DNA from 4 places in the Embleya sp. NPDC001921 genome. Region 3 is predicted to be linked to each of the others. Evidence: riboswitches for the same ligand, from Rfam matches in the RefSeq annotation. Region 3 holds a riboswitch; each other region holds the start of a gene.
The links. A riboswitch is a leader RNA that binds a small molecule or an ion and turns the genes downstream of it on or off. The one in region 3 is predicted to bind cobalamin.
Positions count from the first base shown of each region.

Region 1 (4,617 bases), on a different contig from region 3:
AAACGGCGCAAACCGAAGCCGCCGGGACCGAAAGCACCAGGACCGAAGCCACCAGGACCGAAGCCACCGGGACCGAAACCACCTGACCCGGGGGCGCCCGGCTCGAAAGTGGTTCGAAAGCGGCCCGGATCCGGCCCGAAGACCCCCGACCGCCCCGGGCGCGGCCGGGTCGGTCCGCGCGCCTGTATCCGAGTCGATTCGTCCATCGACCGAGTGGCATCACCCGGTTGGTGGTTACTTCGCGCTCCCTCGCGCGGTTGGGTCGGCATGGAGATCCTGCGGGCCCCGTTCGGGCCGTGGCCCACCGAGACGTTCGAGACACCCGTGTACGAGGCGTTGGTCGCGGAGTGGCGCGACTCGGGCCGGGAGGTACCCCGGTCGCCGGACCGACCCCACGACCGCCCGGCACGACACGCGCGCCCGCCGGGGTCCGGCCCCCGCACCGGACGTCCCTGAGGACGTCCCCGAGGACGCCGACGAAACCACCTCCGAGGTCGCCCGCACCGGCCGCCGGAGGCACCCGCCGACTCGGCCGTGCCCCCAGCCCCGCCGACACGCCCGCGGGACGCCGTACCCGCCCGGCACGTCCCGCGGCCGACCGTACGCCCCCGCGCCTCGCCTCCGCCCCTGCGGCCGCCCCGCGAAGGCCCGTTTTCCCGACGCCCGGACACCGCGTTCGACACGCGCCCGGCGACGCGCGACGCGCACAACGCCGGCGTGTCGTGGAGCCGTTCGGCGGCCCGCGCACGGGTACCGTCATGCCGGGCGTACGCCGGGAGGAGAGGGTTCCACGCGGCCCCGGGAGGCGCCGCGACACCCGGTGTGGACGGCCGCGCCGCCGGGCGTGGGCCCGTCCCGGTCGAAATCGTGGTACGTCGGGAATCGCGACACGACACAACACCTGGGGGTGCGACGACCACCCCGCCACTACATATATGCTCTGCGACGCAGCTGGTTCGCCGTTCCGGTCAAACGGGAGGGCGACGCAAGAGGGAACCCGGTGTGAAGCCGGGACTGCCCCCGCAGCGGTAAGCGGGAACGAATGTCGTCCTGGAGCGCCGAACGCCGAGAGGGGTTCTGCGACCGACGACCACGGGGAACTCCGCGGCCCGCCGAGCACATCGTGCCCGGTGGCGCCCCGGCATGCCCGCGAGTCCGAATACCTGCCGGCTGTCCGTGCCTTCGGGCGCGGGGTCACTGTACGTACGAGCTCGCGAGGAGAGAGCACGTGACCGTTGTGGACAGCGTGGGCGCGACCCGGATGCGGATCGACGAAAGCCCCGAGGACCAACTGGCTACCCTGGTGCGCACCCAGGCGCGCGATCTGCCGGAGGTCGATCCGGATCGGGTCGTCCGCCGGGTCGTCGCGGGTCTCAACGAGGGCGCGGACAAGGGTGCGGCCGCGGACCTGGCGGTGCGTACCGCCGCCGAGTTGATCGCCGAGGAGCCCGCCTACTCGCGGCTCGCCGCGCGCCTGCTCGCCGGCCGGATCGCGGACGAGGCGCTCGACGCCGGGGTCACCTCGTTCAGCGCCGGCATCGCGCTCGGCCGGCGCGAGGGCATCATCGGCGCGGAGACCGCGGCGTTCGTCGCTGAGCACGCCGCCGACCTGGACGCCGCCGTGGACGTCGACGGCGACCGGCGGTTCGAGTACTTCGGCCTGCGCACCGTGTACGACCGCTACCTGCTGCGCCACCCGGTGTCGCGCAAGGTGGTCGAGACCCCGCAGCACTTCCTGCTGCGCGTGGCGTGCGGCCTGGCCCAGGAGCCCGGCGAGGCGATCGGCTTCTACCGGCTGATGTCCTCGCTCGCCTACCTGCCCAGCTCGCCGACGTTGTTCAACTCCGGCACCGTGCACACCCAGATGTCCTCGTGCTACCTGCTCGACTCGCCCAAGGACGAACTGGAGTCGATCTACGACATGTACGGGCGGATCGCCCGACTGTCGAAGTTCGCCGGCGGCATCGGCGTGGCCTGGTCGCGGGTGCGTTCGCGCGGCTCGCTGATCCGCGGCACCAACGGGCACTCCAACGGCATCGTGCCGTGGCTCAAGACGCTCGACTCCTCCGTGGCCGCGGTCAACCAGGGCGGTCGGCGCAAGGGCGCGGCCTGCGTGTACCTGGAGACCTGGCACCCGGACATCCTGGAGTTCCTCGAACTGCGCGAGAACACCGGTGAGGACGCGCGCCGCACGCACAACCTCAACCTGGCCAACTGGGTGCCGGACCTGTTCATGCGCCGGGTCGAGGAGGACGGCGTCTGGTCGCTGTTCGACCCGAACGAGCTGCCCGAACTGCCCGACCTGTGGGGCGCCGAGTTCGACAAGGTGTACGAAGCCGCCGAGCGGGACGGCCGGTTCGTCCGGCAGATGCCCGCGCGCGACCTCTACGCCCGGATGATGCGCACCCTCGCGCAGACCGGCAACGGCTGGATGACCTTCAAGGACGCCGCCAACCGCACCTGCAACCAGGCCGCGGAGCCCGGCAACGTGGTGCACCTTTCCAACCTGTGCACCGAGATCCTCGAGGTGACCAGCGACGGCGAGACCGCCGTGTGCAACCTCGGCTCGGTCAACCTCGGCGCGCACGTGATCGCCGGCCAGGGCATGGACTGGGACAAGCTGCGCGCGACGGTGCGCACCGCGGTGGTCTTCCTGGACCGCGTGATCGACATCAACTACTACCCGACCGACCAGGCCGCCGCGTCCAACCCGCGCTGGCGTCCGGTGGGCCTGGGCCTGATGGGCCTGCAGGACGTGTTCTTCACGCTCGGCATGCCGTTCGACTCGGTCGAGGCGCGCGAGTTGTCCACGCTGATCTCCGAGGAGATCTACCTGACCGCGCTGGAGACCTCCTCGGCGCTCGCCGAGGTGCACGGCCCGCACCCGGCCTACGCCGAGACGCACGCCGCGCGCGGCCGGCTCCAGCCGGACCTGTGGGAGGGCGTGTACCCGACCCAGACCAAGCGCTGGGACGCGCTGCGCGACCGGGTCGCCGAGCACGGCCTGCGCAACTCGCTGCTCGTGGCGATCGCGCCGACCGCGACCATCGCCTCGATCGCCGGCGCCTACGAGTGCATCGAGCCGCAGGTGTCGAACCTGTTCAAGCGCGAGACGCTGTCCGGCGAGTTCCTCCAGATCAACGCCTACCTGGTGCGCGAGCTCAAGGCCCGCGGCCTGTGGACCCCCCAGGTCCGCGACCGGATCAAGCGCGCCGAGGGATCGGTCCAGAGCATCGCCGAACTCCCGGAGGACGTGCGGGAGTTGTACCGCACCGCATGGGAGCTGCCGCAGCGTGCGCTGATCGACCTGGCGGCGGCCCGCTCGCCGTACATCGACCAGTCGCAGTCGCTGAACCTGTTCATGGCCGACCCGACCATCGGCAAGCTGTCCTCGATGTACCGCTACGCGTGGTCCACCGGCCTCAAGACCACGTACTACCTGCGCTCGCGCCCCGCGACGCGGATCCAGCAGGCGACCGTGCCGGCGCAGGCCTCGGCCGCGCCCGTCGAGGAGATCTCCGACCTGGAGGTCATCGCCTGCTCGCTGGAGAACCCCGAAGCCTGTGAGGCGTGCACGTGAGCCTGCTCGATCCCGGAATGAACCTCACGCTGCGCCCGATGCAGTACCCGGACTTCTACGAGAAGTACCGCGCGGCGATCCGCAACACCTGGACGGTCGAAGAGGTCGACCTGCACAGCGACCTCGCCGACCTGGACAAGCTCAGCCCGGCCGAACGACACCTCGTGCAGCGCCTGGTCGCGTTCTTCGCGACCGGTGACACGATCGTGGCGAACAACCTGGTGCTGAACCTGTACCGGCACATCAACTCGCCCGAGGGGCGGCTGTACCTGTCGCGGCAACTCTTCGAAGAGGCCGTCCATGTGCAGTTCTACCTGACCCTGCTGGACACCTACATGCCCGACCACGAGGAGCGCGAGCAGGCGTTCGCCGCGGTCGAGCACATCCCCTCGATCCGGCGCAAGGCGGAGTTCTGCTTCCGCTGGATCGACTCGGCGATGGGCCTGGACCGGCTCGAATCGCGGGACGACAGGCGGCAGTTCCTGCTCAACCTGATCTGCTTCGCGGCGTGCATCGAGGGCCTGTTCTTCTACGGCGCCTTCGCGTACGTGTACTTCCTGCGCTCGCGCGGTCTGCTCAACGGCCTCGCCTCGGGGACCAACTGGGTCTTCCGTGACGAGTCGGCGCACATGGACTTCGCGTTCGCCGTGGTCGAGACGGTCCGGGCCGAGGAGCCCGACCTGTTCGACGACGAACTCGCCGAGGACGTAAGGCGGATGCTCGCGGAGGCGGTCGAGGCGGAGACGGCGTTCGCGGAGGACCTGCTCCAGGGCGGCGTGTCCGGGATGACGGTCGCCGACATGCGCTCGTACCTGGAGCACGTGGCGGACCGCCGGCTGGCCCAGTTGGGCATGGCGCCGGTGTACGGCTCGGCGAACCCGTTCGGCTTCATGGAACTGCAGGACGTGCAGGAACTCTCGAACTTCTTCGAGCGGCGGGTCTCGGCCTACCAGGTCGCGGTCACCGGCTCGGTGTCGTTCGACGAGGACTTCTGAGGACGAGGACTTCCGAGTCCGGGCGCCCTCGCGCGATCGCAA
Region 1 covers NZ_JBSFEO010000002.1:106,395-111,011, reverse strand. The annotation lists gene mug (G/U mismatch-specific DNA glycosylase) at 1-86, shown strand, start outside; cobalamin riboswitch at 936-1,185, shown strand; gene ACWCPW_RS02220 (ribonucleoside-diphosphate reductase subunit alpha) at 1,262-3,580, shown strand; gene ACWCPW_RS02215 (ribonucleotide-diphosphate reductase subunit beta) at 3,598-4,575, shown strand.
Region 1: it holds a riboswitch for cobalamin, as region 3 does, so the genes downstream of both, ACWCPW_RS02220 (ribonucleoside-diphosphate reductase subunit alpha) here and ACWCPW_RS28690 (energy-coupling factor ABC transporter permease) in region 3, are expected to answer to the same signal.

Region 2 (4,617 bases), on a different contig from region 3:
ACCAACGGGCCGAAGTCGGCGTCGCGGTCGTGGGAGGGGCCCACCCGCAGCGTGGCGATGCGCTCGACGAGCTTGGCCACCAGCGCGTCCGCGGTCTCCGCGCCGACCGGAACCGCCACGGAGATCGCCATGCAGCGCTCGCCCGCGGAACCGTATCCGGCGCCGATCAGGGCTTCGACGACCTGGTCGAGGTCCGCGTCCGGCATCACGATCAGATGGTTCTTGGCGCCGCCGAAGCACTGGGCACGCTTGCCGCGCGCGGTGGCCGAGGTGTACACGTACTCGGCGATCGCGGTCGAGCCGACGAAGCCCAGCGCCTGGACGCGCGGGTCCTCCAGCAGCGTGTCGACCGACTCCTTGCCGCCGTTGACCACGTTCAGCACACCCGGCGGCAGCCCCGCCTCGAGGAAGAGCTCGGCCAGGCGCAGCGGCACCGAAGGGTCGCGCTCGGACGGCTTGAGGACGAACGCGTTGCCGCACGCGATGGCGGGGGCGATCTTCCACAGCGGGATCATCGCGGGGAAGTTGAACGGGGTGATGCCGGCGACCACACCGAGCGGCTGGCGCAGCGAGTGCACGTCGATACCGGTACCCGCGTTGTCGGTGAACTCGCCCTTGAGCAGGTGCGGGATACCGACGGCGAACTCCACCACCTCCAGGCCGCGTTGCAGGTCGCCGTGGGCGTCGGCGATGGTCTTGCCGTGCTCGGCCGACAGCAGCTCGGCCAGCGAATCGCGTTCGGGCTCGACCAGTTGCAGGAATCGGGACAACACCCGGGCGCGCTTTTGGGGGTTCCAGGCGGCCCACGCCGGTTGTGCCTGCTCGGCATCGGCGATCGCCGCCAGCGTGTCGGCACGGTCGGCCAGCGGAACGCGCGCCTGCACGCGTCCGGTGTTGGGGTCGTACACGTCGCCGAACGCGCCGGACGCGCCGTGGACGTGCCTGCCGCCGATGAAGTGGGAAAGCTCGCGGACCATGAACGACCTGTCTCTCGTCAGGTGCGGTCCGGAGGCGGGGCAATGACCCGACCACGGCAACCGCCGCTTCGGGGCGCGGGGTTGCCGAGGTCGGGTGGCACGTGCGGGTGGTCAGGCGAGCCCGACGACCTCGACGTTCGCAAGATCGTCCGGGGCGAGTGCGCAGACCGGCGTCATGCGTGTTTGCTCCATCCTCGTGGACAACACGGATATACCCGCGGCCGGTATCCTGACTTCCGGATCGACATACGCCGCCCGCCTTCCCGGCTTTCGCCAGTGGCGTGGTGCCTCGGCAGCGCACTCCCCGGTCACAGTGGCGGGACCGTGCCGGATTCACACCGACTTCCCTGCACCGCGGACCTTGTAGTTCAAGACGATATAGTCGGACGTCCTACTAAGTCCAGCGGTGATCGGGCTTGATCGCGTGGGTGACCACCTTCGTCCGAGTACTGATGCGTGACTGATTCCGGGTCGGTTGTTCGTCCGTAACGTTTTGACCTGCGGAAAGCACGACAGGAACCGCGCAGGTCAAAGCACTGGAACCCGTCGGGTACGCCCGGCGGATCGACCCGGGAAGGACGGACGCCATGAGCGGCGCCATCGACTACACCGCTGCCGTCGAGAACTACCCGGCCGGCTGGAAGGCCTGTGACGCGCCGGCCGCCGCGGCCCGGAACCGGTCGACGCGTGCCCGCATACCGCGGGTCCGGGCGGTGCTCTCCCCTTCCCGGGTCCGCGTCGCCCTGAACCCGAACGCCCATGCCGCCCGGGCCGCCTGACGACCCGTCGGCCCGGCAGCGGACCCGAGGCAACGCCAATTCGTCCGGTGGACCCGATCGACCGAGAGGTTAAGACATGCCCGCGTACGTCATCGCCAACCTGCGGGACGCCGCCCCGCACCCCGAGATCGCCGACTACATCGAGCAACTCCCCGGCACCTTCGCGCCGTACGGCGGCCGCTACCTCGTGCACGTCACGCAGCACGAGGTATTGGAGGGGGGTTGGGTCGGGAACGTCGTGATGATCGGCTTTCCCGGGATCGCCGAGGCGCGGGCCTGGTGGGATTCGCCCGCGTACCGGATGATCGCGCCGCTGCGCTCGCGGCACATCGAGGGCGACATCATCCTGATCGAGGGCGTGCCCGAGGGCTACGACCCGAGCGGCGCCGTACAGGCGCTGCGCGAGGCCCTTCGCGCCGAGTAGCGCTCGGGCTCGGCCCGGGTTCAGCCAGGGCTCGGCCCGGGTTCAGCCAGGGTTCGGCCCGGGTTCGGCCCGGGTTCAGCCCGAGCCCAGAGCGTCCGCCGCCCTGGTCAGGTCCGCGGCGATGTCGTCCCAGTCCGGTCCGTGCAGCCACAGGTTCTCGGCGGCCTCGCGCATCAGCGCGGGCTCGTCCGGTCGTTGCAGGAGCACGAGCCGGTAGGACAGGTTGCGGATCCAGACCGGCAGGCGGCCGTCGACCAGGTGTGGGGACAACTCGCGCAACATGGCGAGAATCGAATCCGCGTCGGCGAAGGTCAGCTCCTCGACGAAGGAGGACTCCCGGTGTTCGAGGTCGCACGGCGGCGTGGGTCGGTACTCGTCTCCGTAAAGGCAGCGTGCGTGCTCCGTCGGGCTGCTGTGCATGTCCCGGAGCCTACGACACCACGACAACCCACCCGCGCCGTGCCACCCGAACCGTGCCGTTCGCGGCGTCGAGCTCAAAGGTCGACGACGAGTCGAGCCGAATGGGAGCGCGACCCCGCGAAGACCCTCGGCCGGCACGGGCCGTACCGCCGACGGGCCTTCGGTCGGCGCCGACGCCCGGACGACGTCGCGGGCGAACGGCAGCCCCGGGGACACCCCGGCCCGTCCGCGCGATAGGTACTGGTCGCTGCCGTGGCGCCGGGATAAGGTCCCATTTCAAGATCGTTCACAGCATGATCATCGACGGGGGAGGTCTGTCATGGGCAACGACGACAGCGGCACGTACGAGGGTTTCACGGCCGAGGAGCGGGCCGCGATGAAGGAGCACGCCAAGGAGGGGAAGGCCGCCGCGCGCCGCGGTTCGCGCGCGGACAAGGCGGCGGAGGCGGAGCGGGACGTACTCGCGAAGATCGCCGAGATGCAGGACTCGGACCGGGTCATGGCCGAGCGCGTGCACGCCGTCATCACGGCCAACGCCCCGGTGCTCGCGCCGAAGCTCTGGTACGGGATGCCCGCCTACGCGCTGGACGGCAAGGTCGTCTGTTTCTTCCAGAGCGCGGAGAAGTTCAAGGCGCGCTACGCGACGCTCGGGTTCAGCGACCTGGCGAAGCTGGACGACGGCCCCATGTGGGCGGCCGGGTTCGCGCTGATCGAGGTGACAACAGAGGTGGAGGCGCGGATCGCCGAGCTCGTGAAGCGCGCGGTGAGCTGAACCCCGTCCGCGGAACGGGCGACCGGTGCCGCGGCCTCGGCCGGCCTGTTCTCGGTGTCGGCGACGGCCGTGTCACTCGCTCGGGGGGGCGCCCGTGCCCTGGATGTCGACCCGATCGCCCTGGCCGGCCCCGATGCGGATGCCGACCACCAGGAAGTTCTCGCGTGTGCCACAGGGGAGGCACAACCTTCCGTGGCCGGCCCGATAGATCTCGTGCAGGTCTGTGCGGGACGCCGGGCTTCTGGGGCTCAGCGTCGCGGTCCAGCCGATCGGTGTCGCGTCCGGCCCGGGGTCGTACAAGCGCTCTTCGTCCGCGTCCACGATCGCGTGGACGCCGATTCGCCGTCCGCTGGGCAGGACCACGATCGCCGAGCCCTCGTGATCCTTCATGGGTGCCAGTGTGGTCCGTCGCACGCCGTTCGGCACACGGAAACGCGCGTGTCGCGTTACGAGTTCGATCGGACACACTATGTGTCCATCGGATGAACTCGTGCGATGCGCCCGGAAGTACGGGTCACGAGCACGTCTGCTCGGCCTGCGGTCGGTGGAGGTAGAACAACTCGGGGTCACCCTCGTCGAGGCCGTGGACCAGGCCGACCGGGCTCCATCCGGCCCGTTGGAGCAGCCGCTGCATCGGCTGGTTCGAGACGTTGGTCGAGGTGAACAGCTTCGGCGTCGCGCACGAGGCGGCCACGGCGTCCAACAACCGATGCCCGACGCCTCGTTCGCGCGCCGACGGGGCGACCATCAACATCGTGACGAAGCCCTGTTCGAAGAACGTGTACTCGACGACGCAGTAGCCGAGCAGGCGCCGGACGCGTCCTCCGCCACGACCGCCAGGCCCTGCCGGCACCACTTTCGGATGCTCGCCCGGCGCGCGACGTCCCCTTCGATCGCGACCGCGTCGATCCCGACCAACGTGTCGGAGTCCGACTCCCGGGCGCGGCGTACGACGAATGCGGCGAGGTTCTCTGCGTTCACGAGTCCATACTGTCAGCGTGCCGGCGGCGGACCGCAGCGCACCGCGACGCACTGCGACGCACCGGAAGCGCACGGAAGCCCGCGCCGCCCCCGCGCCTCCTCGCTCCCTACGGGGCGACACGTACGGCGGTCCACCCGTCACGCAGTGGGCAGGGGCGCCTCGGGCTGCCCGGAGGGGGACGCGCGCGTGGGGCATGTGCGGGCGGCGTGGGAGCGGGCGGCGATCAGCAGGGCGAAGCCCGGGCCGCCGAACGCCGACGCGCC
Region 2 covers NZ_JBSFEO010000008.1:148,940-153,556, forward strand. The annotation lists gene ACWCPW_RS12070 (CoA-acylating methylmalonate-semialdehyde dehydrogenase) at 1-977, opposite strand, end outside; cobalamin riboswitch at 1,180-1,349, opposite strand; gene ACWCPW_RS12075 (hypothetical protein) at 1,565-1,756, shown strand; gene ACWCPW_RS12080 (DUF1330 domain-containing protein) at 1,833-2,180, shown strand; gene ACWCPW_RS12085 (hypothetical protein) at 2,256-2,600, opposite strand; gene ACWCPW_RS12090 (iron chaperone) at 2,920-3,372, shown strand; gene ACWCPW_RS12095 (hypothetical protein) at 3,445-3,762, opposite strand; gene ACWCPW_RS12100 (GNAT family N-acetyltransferase) at 3,887-4,225, opposite strand; gene ACWCPW_RS12105 (hypothetical protein) at 4,492-4,617, opposite strand, start outside.
Region 2: it holds a riboswitch for cobalamin, as region 3 does, so the genes downstream of both, ACWCPW_RS12070 (CoA-acylating methylmalonate-semialdehyde dehydrogenase) here and ACWCPW_RS28690 (energy-coupling factor ABC transporter permease) in region 3, are expected to answer to the same signal.

Region 3 (4,617 bases):
GAAGGGTGGCGGCGACGACCGCCGCCACGACGAACAGGGAGCCCGCGACGAACGCCCGCGAGATGGGTACCTCGTCCACCAGCACCCGCAGGCGTCCGTCGTAGCCGCGCCCGGCCAGGCCCGCCTCCAGGCGCTGGGCGCGGGCGAACGCGTGCACGAAGACCGCCGAGCCGAGCCCGGCCACCGAGCGCCACCTGGCCCGTCGGGTGCGGTGGCCGAGCCGGCCGGCCTGGGCCTGGTTGATGCGCGTGGTCGTGTCGTAGAGCAGGAACAACATGCGGTACATCACCGCGGCCACGTCCACCACGGCGGCCGGCACGCCCACCCGGGTCAGCCTCGGCAGTACGTCCGACAGCGGTGTCGTGAACGCGAACAGCAGCATCGCCAGGGCCGCCGCGGTGGAGCGGGCGAGCAACTCGGCGGCGTGGCGCGGCCCGTCCGGGGCCCAGCCGACGCCGTCCGCGCCGATCGTGACGAGCAGGGCGAGCGCTCCGGTGGCGGCGAACCCGAGCGGCGCGCGGGCGGCCCGCCACAACCGCCGGGCGGGCACGCGCGCGAAGCCGAACGCGACGACCAGGACGGTCGCCGCGACCAGGACCGCGCCGGGCCACGGCGGCAGTGCCACCGCGCACCCGAGCAGCCCGAAGGAGAGCACGGCTTTGTCGGCCGGATGGCGGCGACGCCACGAACTCGCGTGCGCCGCCGCGTCGATCGGCAGCACGGGATCAGTGGCCCGGGACCGATGCCGGTGTCTGGTCCGGCGGTGTCGCCTCGGCGGCACGCGCCGAAGCGGTGGTCGGTTCGTCGGGCGTGTCCGATGCATCCGGCGCGAGCCGGCGGCGGGTGCGCTTGACCCCGAACATGTAGCCGACCACGCCCGCGCCGAGGGCGGCCTGCAACGCGAACAGGCCGGACTCGATCTCTCCGGACGGCGGTTCGTACAGCGGGCTGAACCACGGCTCGTAATCCGGGTCGTTCTCGGTGATCGCGGTCTCCGCCTGGGTGTCGGCGCCCGTGAACGGCTCGTCCTTGTGGTCGCCCATGCCGAACACCACGGGCAGCACCGCGAGCAGCACCACGGCCAGCACGATCAGCAGGTTGATCTTCGTGGAGCGCTTCACTTGGACTTCTCCTCCTCGCGCGCGATCCGCGCGTCCGTGACCACACCGAGCCGGACCAGATCGCCTCGGCTGGACTGCCGCAGCAAGCGCACGACCAGGACGGTCAGCAGACCCTCGCTGATCGCCAACGGGATCTGGGTGAGGGAGAAGATGCCGCCGAACTTGGCCAACGCGCCCGCGAATCCGCTGTCCGGGTCGGGGAAGGCCAGGGCCAACTGCACGCTGGTGACGCAGTACGTGCTCAGGTCCGCGACGAACGCGCCCACGAACACCGCGACATCCAGCGGTGTGGTGCCGCCGCGTCCGTCCAGGAGCGAACGGGCCAGCCGATACGCGCCGTAGCCGGCCCACGGGCCGACGATCGCCATGGAGAACACGTTCGCGCCGAGTGTGGTCAGCCCGCCGTGCGCGAGCAGCAGCGCCTGGAAGAGCAGGGTGATCGTGCCCAGTACGGCCATGATCGGCGGCCGGAACAGGATCGCGCCCAGGCCGGTGCCGGTGGGATGCGAGCAACTTCCGGTGACGGAAGGGATCTTCAGCGCGGACAGTACGAACGAGAACGCGCCGGACGCGCCGAGCAGCAGGGTGTTCTCGGGTTTGTCGCGGACCTCGCGGGTGAGCGCGCGGGCGCCGTGGACGACGAACGGGGCCGACGCGACGCCCCAGGCGGCTGCGTGTTCCCAGGGCAGATAGCCCTCTGCGATATGCATGAGGAAGGGTCCCTCTCCAACACCTCGTGGACGGACGATCGCCGTGGCCGGTCTCCTGGCTGACGGGTCGTACGTTCACGTCTCCGCCTTCCCGGGGCCGCGCGAGCGGTCCCAGTGGCTTCCCGCGGCGACGAATCAACGTTTCCGCGGGGTGGAGGAGAACTTCCCGATCACAGTGGCGAGGGCCGCGCCGGCATCGAACCGGCTTCCCGAGCACCACGGCGAGCCGACACTAGTGGTCGGATGGACATGGCGACAAGATGGCTTTTGCAAACCGTGCGCAAGACCACAATGCGGGCGGAGCGGTCGAGCAATTGCCGCATTCCGGAGCGTGATCGTCGACAGGTGCGGCTTGGTGCGGGACGGCGCGGCGCGATGCGGCGCAGGGCGGTGTGGGGCGGCGCGATGTGGGGCGGCGCGGCGGTGGCTCGGTGCGGCGTCGAGCCGCGCCGCGCGGTGCTCAGTGCAGGCCGGGTCCTCGGCCCCGGATCACCACGGTGCCCGCGACCCGGTCGCCGACCCGCTGGCGCCGCTCGCTGGTGAGCACCGCGGCCAGGCCGACCGCGCCGAGCGCGAACGCGTCGACGCACAGCAGCAGCCAGCGGATCCCGAGCTGACGTCGTCCCGCCCGCCCGCCGGACACGTCCACGACCCGGATGCCGAACATCTGCATGCCCCATGTGCGCCCGTCGTGCTCGGCGGGTCGCAACACCCAGTACCAGAACAGGATCGCCAGCGCGACCGTCAGCACACCGACGGTGATCGCCGCGGTCAGCGGGCCGCTGCGGATCGAGCCGTCGGGATGTGTGGGCAACAGGACGAACAGGAACATCGCGGCGCCGGGCAACAGCGCGGACGCGAGCACGTCCACCACGAACTGGCCGACCCGGCGCCACAACACCGAGGGGTCGACGGGGCTCGCGACCTCGGGCGGCCACACCCGGCTGCGCGGGCGGGCGGGCCGCGCCGAGCGGGCGAAGTGCCGCGGAAGGCTGCGTTCGTACATGCTGTTGTACTTTCCGCAACCGGGTGATTTGACTCCCGACGCGGCCGGATATCACCGAGATTGCGCCCGGTCGGCGGATCCGGGCCGCGGTCGGGGCCGGATCGCCCGGATCCGGCGCCGACCGCCGCGATCGCGTCGTCTGGCGATCAGGTCGTCATCGGGCCGTCCGCGCCGAACAGGTCCGGCTCGGAGCGGCTGATCACGTCGTACAGCGGCTTGTAGTTGATCCAGGCGACCGTGTCGTTGCCCAGTTGTTCCCGGGTCAGCCGCGCGTTCTCCGGTGTGATCGGCTTGAGTTCGCCGGCCGCCTGGGCGAGCAGTTGCACCTGGCAGGAGCGCTCCATGGTGATGAACCACCATGCCGCCGCGTCGACCGACTGCCCGACCGTGAGCAGGCCGTGGTTGCGCAGGATCAGCGCCTTCCGCGGGCCGAGCGTCTTGGCGATGCGGCGGCCCTCCTCGGCGTCGAGTACGACGCCCGCGTAGTCGTCGAACAGCTCGTGGTCCTCGTAGAACGGGCACACGTCCTGGGTGATCGGTTCGAGCCGGATGCCGAGCGCGGAGATCGCCCGCCCGTGCACGGAGTGGCTGTGCGCCGCCGCGACCACGTCGGGGCGGGCCGCGTGGATCTGCGAGTGGATCGCGAACGCGGCCTGGTTGACGTGGTATCGGCCCTCGACGACCTGTCCCTCGTGGTTGACCAGGATCAGGTCGTCCACGGTGATGTGCTTGAACGACATCCCGAACGGGTTGACCCAGAAGTGATCGGTGAGCTCCGGGTCACGCGCGGTGATGTGGCCGGCCACCCCCTCCTCGAAGCCGAACCGACCGAACAGCCGCAGCGCCGCGGTCAACCGCTCCTTGCGGTGCCGGCGCTCCTGTTCGACGGTCTCGAACGTGGGCGGCAGCGCGAAGCTCAGGTCGGCCGGGGACACCGGCTGCGGCGGGGTCGGCGGCCGGCCCTGCACGTCCTGGGCCTGCGGAGCATCGGTGCCGGACATGTGCGTCTCCTCGAACTCGACTCGGACTGGTGCCGGGACTGCGGATCCGGATCCGGATCCTGGCCCTTGTGCCGGGTCCGGTGCCGGGAGCCGGACGCGGACCAGGTCCGGGACCCGGGACGTGGGGACCGCGGCCGACGCTACCGGCGAGTCACTTCCCAGGACAGCCCCCGGCGGCCGGCCGTTCGTGCGAGGTCGCGGATTTTAGCGCCCGGACCGCCTCGGGGTCGGGTTTCCGGAAATTAATCGAATATTGCCCGCAAGGCTCTTCGAGCTGCTCCTACGCTGCCGTTCAGCGAGTCCGGAACATCGAGTTCGAAGCAGTCGAACTCGAATTACCGGACCCGCGACAGACGCACAAGATACGGGCAACGCGCAAAGTACGGGCGCGCACGGAAAGAACGGGCGTACACAGGGGGAAGGGGCGCGTGACGTGAGCGGCGGGGGCGTGAATTCGACGGAGGTCGTGAGTATCGGCGCACGGGCGCCCTCGGTGACGCCCGTGTTCGGCCGCGGCGATCCGGTGCCGGTGCGGGCCAAGGCGGACGCGGGCCGGCGGAGTTCACCCGCCCGGGCTTCGACGTCGAGGAGCCCGATCGCGAGGAGCTGGGCGGAGATGGCACAACCCCCGCGGCGGTCGAGGCCGTCCCGGCGCAGATCAGGCGACCTGCCGACCGGGTCCGACACCGAGCGGACCCCTGTGACCGAGGCGGATGTCATCGAAACCATCGAGGCCGATCCCAACGCAGCAGTCGACGCCGACCCGATCGAGGTGATCC
Region 3 covers NZ_JBSFEO010000027.1:78,996-83,612, reverse strand. The annotation lists gene cbiQ (cobalt ECF transporter T component CbiQ) at 1-721, opposite strand, end outside; gene ACWCPW_RS28695 (energy-coupling factor ABC transporter substrate-binding protein) at 726-1,121, opposite strand; gene ACWCPW_RS28690 (energy-coupling factor ABC transporter permease) at 1,118-1,831, opposite strand; cobalamin riboswitch at 1,860-2,067, opposite strand; gene ACWCPW_RS28685 (RDD family protein) at 2,292-2,837, opposite strand; gene ACWCPW_RS28680 (class II aldolase/adducin family protein) at 2,984-3,838, opposite strand.

Region 4 (4,617 bases), on a different contig from region 3:
AGCGTCGCCCGTACCTCGCGCGCCGCCGCCACCAGGTTCTCCAGCGAGGCGCGGACCTCGGGCCAACCGCGGGTCTTGAGGCCGCAGTCGGGGTTGACCCACAGCCGTTCGGCGGGGATCGCGGTCAACCCCTCGCGCAGCAGACCGGTCACCTCCTCCGCACTCGGGACGCGCGGGGAGTGGATGTCGTACACGCCGGGACCGGCCTCGCGCGGGTAGCCGTGGGCGGCGAGTTCCCGGGCGACCTGCATGTGCGAACGGGCGGCCTCCAGGCTGATCACGTCGGCGTCGAGGTCCTCGATCGCCTGCACGATGTCGCCGAACTCGGCGTAGCACATGTGCGTGTGGATCTGGGTGGCCGCACGCACGCCGGAGGTGGTCAACCGGAACGACTCGGTGGCCCAGGCCAGGTATTCGGCGTGGTCCGCGGCACGCAGCGGCAACGTCTCGCGCAGCGCTGGTTCGTCCACCTGGATGATCGAACCACCGGCGGCCTCGAGGTCGTCGACCTCGTCGCGCAGTGCCAGGGCGACCTGCCGGGCGGTGACGGCGGGCGGCTGATCGTCGCGGACGAAGGACCACGCGAGCATCGTGACGGGGCCGGTGAGCATGCCCTTGACGGGGCGGTCGGACAACGACTGGGCGAACGAGGTCCAGCGCACGGTCATCGGCTCGGGACGGGAGATGTCGCCGGCCAGGATCGGCGGGCGCACGTACCGGGTGCCGTACGACTGGACCCAGCCGTGCCGGGTGGCCACGTATCCGGTGAGCTGTTCGGCGAAGTACTGCACCATGTCGTTGCGTTCGGCCTCGCCGTGCACCAGGACGTCGATCCCGGCCCTCTCCTGGAAGGAGATCACGTCGCGGATCTCGCTCTCGACACGTTCCTCGTAGCCCACGTCGTCGATGCGTCCGGCGCGCAGATCGGCGCGGGCGGTGCGCAGTTCGCCGGTCTGCGGGAAGGAGCCGATGGTGGTCGTGGGCAGCAACGGCAGCCCCAGGTGCGCGCGTTGGGTCGCGGCGCGCTCGGCGTAGGGCAGGCTGCGCCGGCCGTCCGCGTCGGTGACCGCGGCGGCGCGGGCGCGTACGGCGGGATCGTGGGTCAGCGCGGAGGCCTTGCGCGCGGCCAGGTCGGCCCGGTTGGCGGCGAGGTGGGTCGCGATGGTGTCCGTACCCTGGCCCAGGCCGCGGGCCAACGTGACGATCTCCTCGGTCTTTTGCCGGGCGAAGGCCAGCCATCGGGAGATCTGCGGGTCGATGTCGCGCTCGTCGCCGGCGTCCAGGGGCACGTGCAGCAGGGAGCAGGACGCGGCCACGTCGACGCGCTCGGCCAGGCCCAGCAGGGTGCCCAGGGTGGCCAGCGACCTGCCGAGGTCGTTGATCCACACGTTGCGCCCGTCGACGACGCCGGCGACCAGGCGCTTGCCGGGCAGTCCGCCGACGGCGGCCAGGGCGTCCAGGTTGGCGAACGCGGCTCCGGTGAAGTCGAGGGCGAGCCCTTCGATCGGCGCCTTGGCCAGGATCGGCAACGCCTCGCCGAGACGGTCGAAGTACGAGGCGACCAGCAGCCTGGGCCGGTCGGTGAGCGCGCCGAGGTCGCGGTAGGCACGTGCGATGGCGTTGAGTTCGGCGAAGCTGCGGTCCTGGACCAGCGCGGGTTCGTCCAGTTGCACCCACTCGGCACCGGCCGCGCGCAGATCGGCGAGCACCTCGGCGTACACCGGCAACAGTCGGTCCAACAGGGTCAGCGGCTGGAAGTCGGCCGCGACCCCGGGCGCGGGCTTGGCGAGCAGGAGGTAGGTGATCGGGCCGACCAGTACGGGACGCGCGGTCAGGCCCTGTGCGACGGCCTCCTCGAACTCGGCGACCTGCTTGACGGAGTTCGCGGAGAACACGGTGTCGGGGCCGAGTTCGGGGACCAGGTAGTGGTAGTTCGTGTCGAACCACTTGGTCATCTCCAGCGGCGCCACCTCCTGGGTGCCGCGGGCCATCGCGAAGTAGCCGTCCAGGGCGTCGACTTCGACGGCCGCACGGTGGCGGGGCGGGATCGCGCCGACCATCACGGTGGTGTCCAGGACGTGGTCGTACAGCGAGAAGTCGCCGGTGGGCACCTCGTGCACGCCGGCATCGGCGAGCCGACCGCGGTTGGCGCGGCGCAGTTCGGCGGCGGTGTCGCGAAGCCCGTCGGCGGTGACCCGACCGGCCCAGTAGCCCTCGATGGCCTTCTTCAACTCCCGGCGCGGGCCCTGTCGGGGGTAGCCGTACACGGTGGCGCGGGTTGCCGCGGCTGCGGACTTGGTGGTCACGGAACTCTCCTTCGCGAGTTGTCTCCGGAATCCCGGGACGGATCGAGGGCGCGAAGGGTTGGCAAGCCGCGGGGCCGTTTCGGCGCTGTCGCGCACGTGTGCCACCGGGTTGTCCGCCGACCCGCCCACGAGGTCACCGAGATCACCGCGCGCCTCATCGGCGCACGGGCAGTGGCAGGTCTTCGGACTCGTGGGCGCGTCCACCGAAAGGGCGGACTCCTACTGGCCGTCGCTTCCCGGGCCCGATTCGGGCCCAGTGCTGTTGACGGCGGTCGTTCCCACTCACCGCTGCGGGGCAGTCCCGGATTCACACCGGGTTCCCTCTTGCGACGCGCCTGCCTGGCGGGCAGGGCGAACCGACTGCGTCCGTCAGCTTAGCCGGCGACGGGCGGCTCCGGGACGCGAGTCCACTCGGTGGACGGTGAAAGGACGTACGCGAGACGCGGATGCCGGCGCCTGCGCCGATCGGGCAGGCGTGCGCGGTCCGTTCGCGGCGTTCGTCCCGACCGGGTCAAGCGCGGCGGCGGTGACCCGGCGGAACGAGCATGGTTGCGGAGCCGAGGACGGGATCGCTTCGGATCCGACGTCGGGCCGGCGCTACGGGCGGGTGGGGGCCACGCGCGGGGGCGGGTTGGTGGTGGAGGTCTTGTCCTTGGAGAAGGACCAGCCCTCGAAGCTGCCCAGCGGGGGCTTGCGGTTGGTCGCGCCCCACGAGCTGTAGGTCCAGGTGCCGTTGTTCGGCGCGTGCCAGTACGACCAATACGCGGACGCCGGCGGGGTGTTGACGCAGGGCTCGGTGTCCGTGCCGGGCTTGCCCTCGATCCGGCAGATGAATGCCTCGCCCCACCGGTTCGTGCCCTGGATCCGGAAGCCGGCGTTCTTGAGCGCGGCCAGACCGGTGGCCTGATCGCCGGGCGCGCAGCGGGTGAGCGTGGCGCCGCCGAGTTCCTGGAAGTCGACGATCACGGTCACCCCGTTGGCGTCCGGGCAGACGCCGGCGGAGCCCTTGGTGGGGTCGATGGCGTAGGCGGCGGGTGCGCTCACGGTGATCTGGGCGGTAGCGGGCAGCAGGAGCAGGGCGAGTGCCCCGACCAACCGGCCTATTCGAGCCTTGTTCCCCACAGATTTCACGTGCGGATTCCCTTCGTGCGACGGGCGTCGGCACGAGCGGCGGAACCGATGCCGACCGGGCCGAGCGATGTTCCTCACAGGACCGCCGACCCCCGGCATCGCGCCGACGGGACACCGCCGGACGTGAAATCCGGGCTTCAGCGTGCAGTCCACGACCGCTGGAGCCTTCATCTCGTTCGAACCCAGGCATTCCGACTCGCGGCGGCCTGTCGGCCACCGCCTACGGTTGCGGGTCAGCGCCGGATTTCGACCGGCTTCCCCTGGATTGCGAACTATGCGGTTATGTCGCCGACCCGGACGGAGTCGGCTTGCGGAGCGTATGAGATGAGCTGCCCGTCGTACAACGGGTCACCCGAGCAATCCGCGGTGCCGTTCGTCACCGCCCGGGAGGCGCCGCCCGGGGAGGCACCGCCCGGGAGGCCGGCCGACACGGTGGTCGGCGCGGTGGGGGCCGCGGAGGCGGGCCGCGATGGCGGCGCTCGCGCCGCCGCTCAGGTGGGTTCGCCCACCCGATACCCCGGCACGGACGGCCACCGCACCGTGAGCACCACCGACTCCTCCTCGGCCGCCCAGGAGTGGTCGACCCCGCGACCCCACACCACGTAGTCGCCCTGCTTCGCCAACAACACGCTGCGGCCCGGCAGTTCGACCCGGAACCGGCCGCTGATCAGGATCAGCAGCGCGGTCCGCGCCTCACCGGTCACCCACTCGGCGCGTGCGTCGCCGGGCGGGTGCACGCCCCACTTGATCTCCACCGCCTCGCTGTGCCGGGGATCGCCGACGTCCTTGAAATGGCCGAGCAGCCAACCCCGGTCCAGCGCCGCGTCCGGGCCCGCGTTGCCCACGTACACGCTGTCGTTCATGGCCGGGGACGCTAGCAGAGCAGGCTCCCCGGCCATGAGGGGTCAGGCAGCCGCGGTCACCTGCCGCGCGTCCGGCTCCTCCGCCGCGCGGACCTGACGGAGGTGGTCGGACACGGTCATGAGCGCGAGGAGCACCGTGGTGACCGCGAGTACCGCCCAGCCCGTGCTCGCGACGGAGGCGACGAGTGGCACCGCCACCACCGCGGTGACGATGCGTCCCTCGACCGGGCCGGTGGCCAGCACGTAGCGGTGCCACGCGTGACCCACCAGGAAGGTGGCCACGCCGGTGCCCAGCCACCAGCGGTTCGTGTCGGTGC
Region 4 covers NZ_JBSFEO010000003.1:174,510-179,126, reverse strand. The annotation lists gene metE (5-methyltetrahydropteroyltriglutamate--homocysteine S-methyltransferase) at 1-2,306, opposite strand, end outside; cobalamin riboswitch at 2,463-2,683, opposite strand; gene ACWCPW_RS04235 (flagellar hook-length control protein FliK) at 2,904-3,437, opposite strand; gene ACWCPW_RS04230 (signal peptidase I) at 3,929-4,300, opposite strand; gene ACWCPW_RS04225 (low temperature requirement protein A) at 4,343-4,617, opposite strand, start outside.
Region 4: it holds a riboswitch for cobalamin, as region 3 does, so the genes downstream of both, metE (5-methyltetrahydropteroyltriglutamate--homocysteine S-methyltransferase) here and ACWCPW_RS28690 (energy-coupling factor ABC transporter permease) in region 3, are expected to answer to the same signal.